Regions from separate parts of the Paenibacillus sp. YIM B09110 genome, predicted to be linked through region 2. Evidence: riboswitches for the same ligand, from Rfam matches in the RefSeq annotation. Region 2 holds a riboswitch; the other holds the start of a gene.

Region 1 (5,698 bases), on a different contig from region 2:
AGTCGTGAATGCGAGGAGGAAAGAATATGGAGTCCTTTACGCTTACTCGAAAAGAGATGGCGGAGCTGTTGCTCTCCTTACACGGCAGCAGCAGTCAGAAGCCGATTCAAGTGCTGCAGAGCGCTTGGGCGAAGTCGCATCAGTACGAACTGGAGAAGGGGACGACATTGCCTGCCTTTCTCGCCACGCTTCTGCCGCCTATAATAGAGAAGTTAATTAAGGGCAGTGAGGTGAAAGGCTTCTCGCTGCAGGAAATATCAGCGCTGGGTCAGCTAATTGAATATTCGAACCTTTCCATTACTTCTATGCAAAATTGGGTCAAAAGAGACTTTAAGTCGTATTTTGACTGTCCAAAGGCTGGCAAGAAATATTCCCTTAATCAAGCTGCGCTGTTGTTCATTATCGATGATCTGAAGTCGAATCTCGACTTCGAGTCGATTCGCAAGCTGTTTGAAATCGTGCTCGGCAAGCCGGAGGACGAGTCCCACGATCTTGTCGGCCCTATCGAGCTGTATGCCACTTATACGAAGATGTTCGAAGAGCTCGACGCGAATAACGATCAATTGCTCGATATTACGGGCCATCTAAACGGGCAGCCTCATCAGGACCTGCTTACGGAGGAAGTCATACGAGGTGCAGCCAATCGGTTTGCGGACAGGCTGTCGGGATTGACGGACAAGCAGCGGGAAGCGATACGCAATATTTTGCTGGTAGCTGTCATATCGATTCAAACGTCCTATTTTCATACTCTCGCGAGAAGGTACTGCAATGCGACCCTGTTCCTGAATTCTCCATGAAAAAATAGGAAAAAGGGATGTACATGAGAGGAAATCTGTCCTATACTGTAAGCTGATGTAAAAAACAGACAAACTGAAAAAGGCAAACTTGCCGAAAGGCAGGGACGCAAAGTTATGGGCCTAAGGGGCAAGACGCTATGGCTGCCAGACCGCCAGCAGGTTAGATAAGCTTATTTAGCTATCCGCCGACTGGGGCCTGGATAGCTTTTTTGCTATTTTTCGGACAGACAGAGGGAGCGAGAGAACCAGCATGAAGACAGCATCGTGGGCAACAACAGGAAAAGCATGGCTTGGCAAAGCCGTGCAAACAGCAAAGCAAGTACGCTTGAAAAAGTTGAACGGGAAGAAGATTACGACGAGGTTGTTTATCATCTCGGCCATTATTACGCTATTTAACGTAGGTGCCGGGGCATTCATCTACACCCAGAACTTGTCGGTAGCAAATGCGGTAAATGAGTCCGAGAAGCTGTCCGAAGCTGAGCGCAACTACCAAGCGGTGTCGGGCAAGCTGCTGAAGACGATGCTCCGAATGATCGATGCGATCGAGAACGGTACCGAGGAAGAAAGCGCAGTTGCGATCAAGACGGAGCTGGCAACGATCCCTTCGAGCCTAGAGCAGTTGAATAAGCAGTTCGAAGCTATGGATATTAGATATCCAGCTGAAGAGAATGCCCAGAAATATGTGAATCAGATTAAAGTGCTTGATCTCGCCTATACGAATTTGAGTACGACTTCTATTGATGTCAATGCTTTAACGGCCGAAGAGAAATCGTTGCGCGTGTCGGATTTGATCAGTGTCTATACGATCATTATTGATTTCTCCAAAGAAGCAATGGAGAAAAAATTGTCCGAGGATACTCAGGACACGCAGAAGTCGCTTAACAAAAGCGTAGATAGCGCGAATATCATCATTCTAGTGAATATCATCCTATTGGCCGTGCTTCCTGCTGTTATGATCTTCGGCATTACGCGTTCGATTAAGACGGGCTTGTCCGGCATTATGAAACGGATCGAAGCATACAGGAACAATCAATTCACGGAGCTTCCGAAGCTGCAGCGCGCCGATGAATTCGGAGATATCGACGCATCGCTCGCCGACATGGGCAGTAACCTGCGAGAGACGATCAAAGCGACGATTGACGTGAGCGGTACAGTGCTTGGCGTATCGAATCAGATGACGGAGAAGATAAGCAGCAACCGCGATGCTTCCGAGCAAGTCAAAGGCCAGATCGAATTTGGCAAGACTTCGCTGCAGGCCCAGTATGACGACGCATCTTCGATATCGGCGGTAACCGAGCAAATCTCGGCAAGTTCGGAAGAGATCGCCGCGTCCAGCGAATACATAAATGGCGATATGCTAAAAATGAAGCAAGCATCCCTTAACGGCTCCGAGCAGATGGCGGGCGTTGTATTGAAAGTGAATGAGACGGCGCAGCAGTTCGATAAACTGACGGCCGCCTTCGAATCGATGAACGAACGCTACGGCAATGTTGCGAAGTTTCTTGCAGGCATTCAGGATATTAATACACAGACGAACCTATTGTCGCTTAACGCATCAATCGAATCGGCACGCGCCGGCGAGCACGGCCGCGGCTTCGCGGTCGTTGCTGATGAAATTCGCAAGATGTCCGGTCAAACCGACGCGATATCGAAGCAAATTACGAAGGAACTGGCGCTTATTCAAGCGGATGTCGCAGCCAGCGGTCGTACGATAAGCCAATTCTCGGATGTTATTAAGTCTACCCGCGAGACGTCGGAAACGGCTAGCGAGACGTTCCAGGCGATTGAATCGCAGAGCGGCGTGTTATCTGATCAGATGAGTGAAATTTCGACCGCTATCAGTGAGATTACGCAAGGTATGACGCATATCGTTACGGCTGTCGATAAGCTGCTTGAGAAATCGACGGAAGTGAACGGTCAGATGGAAGGAATAAGCGGCCTGTCCGACACGCAGAACGGCATTTCCGACGAGCTGGGAGAGCTGTCGAAACGGTTGACGGAATCATCGGAGGCGCTTAAGGAGCGCGCTTCGGTATTCAAAATATAGGACAGATCAGTCAGGTCAGGGAGTGCAGAGCGATAACCGCTCTGCACTCTTTTTATTTATGGCAGCAATGAGTGTCGGACATCGATCAATATGTCGATAAAGAAGGATAACGTTCAAAAACAGCGAATGATGAACGTATACTTTATATAGGAGCGGAATTGCCTTTGGGCTGGGTTTAACTTACATATTGGAGACAGGTGATACGATGAGCGAAATGAACTTTCAAGTAAATTTACAGGGCATGATTGAACTGCTCTCCAAGCATCTATATTCGAATCCGGGCGTGTTCGTAAGAGAGCTGCTGCAAAATGGCGTCGACGCTATCACAGCTCGCAGGAAGCTTGGGCATCAATTCGAACCGAAAATTTTGTTTGAGCTATACGCTTCGAAAACAATCGCGATTCATGACAACGGCATCGGCTTGACGGAGCCCGAAATTCACCGCTTCCTCTCGCAGATCGGAAGCACGTCTAAGCGCGAGGAGCTCGATGGGGATGACGACTATATCGGCCAGTTCGGAGTCGGCATGCTGTCCTGCTTCGTTGTAAGCGCTGAGATCGTGCTTATTACACGTTCTGCGCTGGAAGGCGATACGCTGGAATGGCGCGGCCGACAAGACGGCACGTATACGATCCGCAAGCTGAAGCGCGAAGCGCCGATCGGCACAACGATTTATTTGACGTGCAAGGAAGACTATGAGGAATATTATGAATGGTATAAATTAGAGCAGCTTCTGTCTCATTACGGCGAGTTTCTGCCGGTGCCGATCAGTTTGTCCGAGGATCGTTTCGAGCGAAATATTAACGGTGCGCTGCCGCCTTGGCAATTGGACGCTCAGCATGCGCTGGAATATGGCGAGGCTCAGCTCGGTCATCGGTTTCTAGAGGCTATTCCGATCAAGTCGCTTATTGGCGAAGCGGAAGGTACTGCCTATATTTTGCCCTATGCTGTGAGTCTGCAAGCAGAGAAGAAGCATAAAGTATATGTGAAACGGATGCTGCTCTCCGATCAGATGAGCCAACTATTGCCGGAATGGGCTTTTTTCGTCACCTGCATCGTGAATGTTGGGGGACTGAAGCCTACCGCATCTCGGGAGTCATTTATTGAGAACGAGCTGTTCTATACCGTTCGAGACGAGCTGGGACAATGTCTGAAGCGCCATCTGATGATGCTGGCTCTGACTGATCCCGATTTGTTCGAGAAAATCGTGAAGATTCATTACGTTTCGTTGAAGGCGTTGGCCGTGGAGGATGATGAGCTGTACCAGCTGTTCATTCGCCACCTCTCGTTCGAGACGCCTTACGGGATGATGCGCATGGGAGATATTTTGCAGCACAGCTCCAATATCGTTGTTTCGTCAACATTGGATGAGTTCCGCCAAGTGGTACGCGTGGCGAAAGCACAGAATGTTATGGTCATCAACGGAGGCTACGTGCATGACTTTGAGCTTGTGCGCAAGCTAGAGGAGTATGACGAGGCGATTCAGGTCGGGGTTCTTGATCCGATTAACTTCTCTAATCTGTTCCAGGATTTAACGGCTCTAGAGTTTAGGTTAGCTTCGCCCTTTCTGGCCCTTGCGGACAAGCTCTTAGAGCGATTCCAATGTCGCAGCGCTGTGAAACGGTTCGAGCCGAAAGAGCTTGCCGTCCTCTATAATACGAATGAAGAATTCAACTTTTTGCGGATGGCGGAGCAGACGAGGAGGGAGTCGAACGAGCTGTTCGAAAGTGTTCTGGACGTTGTCATTCATCAAATCCACGATGTGCCTTATGCAAGGCTTTGCTTTAATTACAATAATCCGATCGTGCAGCAGGCCATTACATGCGGCAATCCGGAGATGCAGAAGCTAAGTATCGAGACGCTGTATACCCAGTCGCTGCTGCTTGGGCATTATCCAATGAGCTCGGAAGAGATGCAGCTCATGAACGAGTCGTTCATGCGTTCTCTCTCCATCGGACTTGGTCGGGCAGGTGACAAGCAGGGATGAAGCAACGGTACGATGAGCTGCAGAGCGAGGCTTGGAGTCTACCTGACGGCAAGCAGAAGGTGACCGTGCTGGAGGAGGCTGTCCGTATTGCCGATCTGTACATGTCGAAGGAAGAAGCTTATCACGCAAGAATGACGTATTCGGAGGCAGCTTTAGTGTCTGGCTTCGAGGAACGCTTCATTGTCTCCTTCGCCTGGTGCTTATCTCAATTCGAGAAACAGCCGGACCTATTCGACAGTCACCAGATCATTTGGCATTACAAGTGGCTGGTCGGCATTATATGGCGGTTTCCGCAATTTGGAGCAGCCCAGATTGAAGACATCTTTGATGATTTTAAAAGAAAATGCCTACAATACGGACACAGCCTGCGACCTTATTATTCGAAAATTCATCTTTATGCGCTAGCTGGCGGGCATGCCGAGCTTGCCCAAACGTATTATGAGCAGTGGAAAAAAGCGCCGTATGACGAAATGTCCGATTGCCGGGCTTGCGAGCAAAATTTAATTGGCTACTTTCACTTGGCATCTGGTCGTTACAAGAGGGGGCTGCAGACATTGAAGCCAATATTAAGCGGCAAGATGTTCTGCCGTTCGATCCCGCAAAATACGTACAGTCATGCCCTCATGCCGCTGCTTGAGACCGATCAGCAGGAAGAGGCGGCCAAGCTTGCACGCAAAAGTTCGCGTATGCTCAAAGGACCCGGCTACTTAGAAGAATACGGCAGACTGATCAGTTATTATTCCGCAACGGACTTGAGCAAAGCGGCTAAACTGTTGGAAAGTACAGCCGAATATGTGTTGAGCAACAAAACAGATTGGAATCGATTCCAATATTTGATCGGAGCGAGAGCGTTCTATTCGCTATGGA
Region 2 (5,698 bases):
TTTTGGTGGGTACCGCTAATCCAAGAATGGCCAAGCTCGACGGCTTTCGTTCCTTCTTCAATGCTTTGCTTAACCAGATGGCTGTTCGATTGCGTGCTCGAGACGAGCTCGTTAACGGACAACGCCGCTTGAGCCGACTGCGTTGCCAGCTTCTTCACTTCCTCGGCTACGACCGCGAAGCCTCTTCCGAGTTCACCGACCCGTGCCGCTTCGATTGAAGCGTTAAGCGCAAGCAGATTCGTCTGCGTTGATATTTCGGTTATTATGCCGATAATCTCTCCGATTTCGTTGGAACGAGTCTCCAGCGCCGCTGCCGCTTGCTGTGACTGCTGCATCGCCTGCTTGATCGTCTCCATTTGTTGGAGAGTACGATCGACAAGCTCTTGCCCCTGCTCCGATTGCGAATGGACCTCGGTTGCGATTTCTTGAATTTCCTTCATGCCTGCCGATACTTCTTTGATGTCGGTATCAATGTTATGAATGCTCGAATGGCTCTCGGATACGCTCTGCACGATCTCCGTAATGCCTTCTGTCATTCTGCTTGTCGATTCGGCCACCTGCTGCGCGCTATTCGTCGATTCATTCACGGATTGCTTCAGATGCTTGCTCGTATCCCCGATAAGCGCGGACGAGGAGATGACCTGCTCGATCAATGTTTTTAAGCTCGTAATCATGATACCGAAAGCGGCACCCAGCTTGCCGATCTCATCCTTGCTGTCGATCGAGAACTGGCTTCTCATATCGCCGGCCGCGACTTTCTCGGCTGCAATCATCAGTTTGCGAAGCGGATTCGTAATGATTCGGCTAATGAAGACGGCGATCACGCTGCCGACAACGAAGACGATGACGGAGATCAAAACAGTTCTCCAGTTCGAGCTTGAGGCTGTCTGCGGTACAACGGAAGCATCGAGATCGATGCCCAAGACGCCGTATACGATGCCGGATTGATCGGTCAGCGGCATGAAGATCGATTTATGCGTACCGTATTCATCGTCATAAATGGCGCTGAACATCGTTTTATTGGAAGAGATCGCTTCCTTCGTTTCATCCGGGAACTGGAAAGGGGTACCGAAGTCGTCGGGCACGCCCGACAGAATCAGAATCCGTTCCTCGTCCTTGGTATTGGATAAAATATAAACGTTCTCCCAACTATGCAACGTTTGGAGCCTTTCGAGCTCCGATTTGATTATCGGGTAATTCGGATCGTCCATGCCGGTCAATTGAACGTCATGTCCCGGAATGTCCGTGAACGCGTCTGCCGCGATTTGAATATCCGTCGCGAGCCGCTTATCGAATTGCTCCAGAAGCTTCTCGGAGAGGTTGCTCTGCGTCATATAGCCGGACAGAGCAAAGGCTACGCATGTCACGACCTGCAGCAGCAGGATGCTGACCGAGATTTTGACAGCAAGATGTTCTCTGAACCAATTCAATTTAAGAATAGATTTCTTCATGGTTGTTCTCCTTCTTGGATAGCCGGTCATAAGCGGCATACGTTTCAGCGATTTTTTGTTTCAAATAGTGAACGATTGCACCGACATCGGAAGTTTGCGTGTACGGCGAGATGACGAATAACTTAGCCGCATACAACGCAATTTCGCCGGCCCGGTCCGCGGTTGGCACGTAGAGATGCTTCTTCGTATCTCCGAAAAACATTTTCCCGCGGTCTCTGCCCAGTATTTCGAACAATAGCTCGTTCAGCTTATTTTCTCGTTCAATCTCCGCATAGCTGCGAAGTCCCTCGTATTCCGCGTGATAGCCGTTTTTGCGATCCGCATACAAACGGAACAACGTGATAATGCCCGGATTTAGCGGATTAACGATGACCGCTTCGGGTACTTCAGCGGCCAACGCCTTCCTGAACGCGATATTGACCTCGACGAATTGGGCGAGCAGCTTCTGATAACCTTCTATGCCAAAAGCCGTTAGCGCGCTTAAAATACTGATCGAGCTGCCCATTCTGGAGCATTCCAGCGTATAGCTCGTATGATAATCGCCATATCCCCGATGTCCAACATACGGCGTTTCATCCGGCTCCAAATCAAGCAGCTTCAGATCGGACGCCTGCTTCACAAGGAATAAGCTCGTGGAGTACGGTGTTTGACCGAGCTTCTGGAAGTCAAAGCACAACGAATCCGCCAACCCCAAATGCTTCATTCTCTCCCTTATCGCTTGAAGAGCCAATAGCGTTTCAGCATCGAATCGAAGAGGATTTCCTTCAAAGTCGTAATCGTTATAGAAGGCAAAAAATCCGCCGAGCGCCGAATCCGCATGGATATGCGGTCTTTGGATGCCATGCTTTTTCGCTAGTCGCTCTGACACAGCCAAGACTTCCTCAACATTATCTATGCCCATCGCATCCGTCGTCGCTGTCGTTGCCACGATGTACACGGGTACGCCTCCGCTTTGAATAACGCTCTCCATTTTCTCCTCGAGATCCCGAACATCCATGGAGCTGTCTTCTCGCGTACGGATCTTAATCAGATTATTGCTGCCCAGACCCGTTGCTTCCATCGATTTGAACAGGCTGTAATGCGCCGCTTCCGAGCAGAAGGCAAACAAATTGTCAGGTACGCCTGCCTTCGCAGCTTTGGCGTCATATTTATTTATGGCTAGCCGCAGTCCCGTGAAGATGGCCCCTTGCCCGCCCCAAGTCGTATACCCGCCACTTACCGTAGAATCATAACCAATCAATGCCGACATCATGGCAACGACTCTGACTTCGGCCTCCGCTCCAGCAGGTCCGTATACGTCCCACAAGTTATTGCCATTCACCATAAAAGCGGTGAGCATCCCCATGATGCCTGGAATGCTGGCCATGGGCAAAATATTAGTCAAAAAGTATTTCGTATGGTAGGGATGACCATGCAGCAGCTTGAGCAGCTCGCTGTTCACTTCATTTTGCGTGCTGCCGCTAACAGGAATGCGGCTGTTCTTCGTTAGATCCTGATAGAATGTGGCTCCTCTATCTTTTGTTCCTTTTAAATTAACGGAATCGGGATCCTTTAAAGCATCGACCCCTTCTGCGATTTGCCTGAATAGTGCTATAAGATCGTCTCGTTGTCGCTCGTTGCCGTCGTCGCTTGGAAATAAGGTCCGGATATCCATCTCTTGCTCGCTCATTCTCTCCACTCTCTCCTATTTCGATATTCTCTCTTTTTTGTTGTAAGCAAAGAGGCATGCCTATGGACGACCATAGACATGCCTCTGCTAAACCTTTTGCAACTGGCTGACATTTCTTTTTGAGAAGTAGTCCCTATAGCTTTGCGTCTCTCGTCTTTCGACGGATTTGCGTTATGTGATTTTAGGAAAGTTCACCGATACAATTAGTAAACATTTACAGCGAATAGGAACATTCTACTATTTTACATTTCAGATATCAATAGATTTGAAGTATAGATTTTGTTAATTTTTTTAAGAAATCATCATTTTGTCACAATCTTCCTTTGTCCGATATTGTCGACCAATTATGTTTGGTGCAATATTCCTATGAAAAGCAAATAAGCAGGCTTAGGCCGGGTTCATACCCGGCTCCAGCATGTTGTATAAATGCATTTCTTTACCGAATACAAACACGAGCTGGCAGAGGACACTACACTCGATCCAAAATGACTATACCTCTACAGCACCTGTGGTATTGCAGGCTTGATCATCCGCTGGATCAAGACGATTTCCCGAATACCTCTTTCCTATATTGCCAATCAAATTTTAGTGCTGATGCTGCTCTCGAAGGAAACCTCAAATCACAGACAACTTTGGAATTGGATCCAAAAAAAGAGTATCTACCTAAACAATTATATGCCTGTTAAATCATAAGTAATTGACAACATACTGTCATCGAATGCATATTCCTATGAAAAATGAACCTTCAATAAGGCGAAGGTCCATGTTTCTGTGATCCTAAATTTGATTTAACACCAATCGTTCGTTTTGGACTACTGCATCATTCCGTTCAATCGCGCAGGCGATGCCGTTTCTGATCGCCTTGTTTAATCCAGTTCCCGATCTCGCATAACCAAGCAACCTCGTAACTTGTCTTATTAAGTCTTCTTCGGGTAAACTGATTTGTGCCATAAGAACAGCCTTTACCGCATTTGCAACCTCTTCAGCAGGCAAATCTTCGGCTAAACGCCGTTGCATCTCTGTCTGCGCGTTACGGAATAAGCGATATTCGGTGGGCTTCATGCCCTCAGGCCAATAAAATACGTTGCCGTCCATCTCTGTTTTTTCGTGGGTGACCTTAGTTCTATATAGTAGCTCATCAAAACGTCGCTCCAGTCTGGCACCCATACGAGATATTCCCCATGCCTGCAATACACGTTTTGCAAGCAAGCTCCTGCTAATCGGGCCTTCTTCGTTAATGACTTGCTGTAATTGCTCTACAATTTTCTTTGAATTAGAATCAATGAAAAACGATTCCGTATCCGAAATACCCATTCTGCTTAATTGACAAACTTCATACACTGTAACGTTCTCTATGCCACGATGAGCAGATGTCTGTTCCTCTTCACGATTGCCCGACGCCTGTCCTATAACGGGCATGGCTACCAAAAAACGATCGCTCGTTTTTTTTCGGGAAATTATTTTGCTTTCCTCTTTCCCTGCGTTTACCATTGCACTTTCGATCTTGCGAAGCTCAGCCTCCCGGTTCTCCCACCAATCCGGCATCCAGATACGGTGCAAGCTCCAACCAAGCTGCTCTAAAACCTGAATACGCAAATAATCGCGATCCCTTGCCGTCTTTGCACTTGCATAGATCGGTCCATCCAACAAAACGCCTAGACGATATTGATTCGAGAGATGCTTATCCCGTATCGCTGCATCTATCCGGTAACCTGACGCACCTACATACAAATCGGCTTGGTAGCCTAGTTCAGTCAGCTCGTGCAAGAGGCTGCGATGAACGTCCGATAAAGTCGTCAGCTTCGCCGCCGATTCAGCAACTGGAAGTGTGTTCTTACCTTTCTCGGCATACTCCAGAAAAGCCTTTAATCCAAGAACCCCTTCTGAGCTCGTGCGGCTGGCGCTTAGGTGATGGGCATGAAGCGTCGAGAATACAATCATTTCATATCGGGCTCGTGAGACGGCGACGTTCAATCTTCGCCAGCCTCCTTGCCTATTAAGCGGTCCAAAGTTAAGGCTGACCTTCCCTCCGGCATCCGGGCCATAACCAATTGAAAACAAAATAATGTCACGTTCGTCACCTTGAACATTTTCAAGATTTTTCACAAAAATAGGCTCAGGCAATTGGGAGAGAAACACTTCCAACTCGGGCTCTTTCCTCATCGCATCATCAAGCAAGTCCTCTATTAGTGATTGCTGAATGGAGCTGAAGGTAACGACTCCTATGCTTTGATTACGAAGTGACGAGTCTTTCAAACGGTTAATAATTTCTGCGACTACAGCCTCACCCTCAGCCATATTCCGTTTTGTTCTTCCTCGATCGTAATAGCCGCCCGTTGGCCTCCAAGAAACGCTCGATACCGGTTCGTCCGGCGAAGGGAACGTCATTAACTTATTTTCGTAATAGTGTGCATTGCTAAATGCAATCAAGCTCTCATGTCTGCTCCGATAATGCCATGACAGATGCCTCTGGTACATCCCAAGCGCCAAGCAATCATCTAAAATACTCTCCATGTCCTGAAGCAATTGACTTTCTTCATCAACTTCATCATACGACTTGGAGAAAAAGCTTGTAGGC

The links. A riboswitch is a leader RNA that binds a small molecule or an ion and turns the genes downstream of it on or off. The one in region 2 is predicted to bind cyclic di-GMP.
Region 1: linked by a shared signal. The riboswitch ahead of V8F51_RS03085 (methyl-accepting chemotaxis protein) and the one ahead of V8F51_RS22265 (pyridoxal phosphate-dependent decarboxylase family protein) in region 2 are both predicted to bind cyclic di-GMP.

Annotation. Positions count from the first base shown of each region.
Region 1 is NZ_JBANSP010000002.1:185,920-191,617, forward strand. It holds gene V8F51_RS03080 (DUF1836 domain-containing protein) at 27-797, shown strand; cyclic di-GMP riboswitch class I at 869-954, shown strand; gene V8F51_RS03085 (methyl-accepting chemotaxis protein) at 1,048-2,844, shown strand; gene V8F51_RS03090 (HSP90 family protein) at 3,050-4,831, shown strand; gene V8F51_RS03095 (hypothetical protein) at 4,828-5,698, shown strand, end outside.
Region 2 is NZ_JBANSP010000017.1:138,632-144,329, reverse strand. It holds gene V8F51_RS22270 (methyl-accepting chemotaxis protein) at 1-1,451, opposite strand, end outside; gene V8F51_RS22265 (pyridoxal phosphate-dependent decarboxylase family protein) at 1,432-3,120, opposite strand; cyclic di-GMP riboswitch class I at 3,215-3,301, opposite strand; gene V8F51_RS22260 (DUF3320 domain-containing protein) at 3,898-5,698, opposite strand, start outside.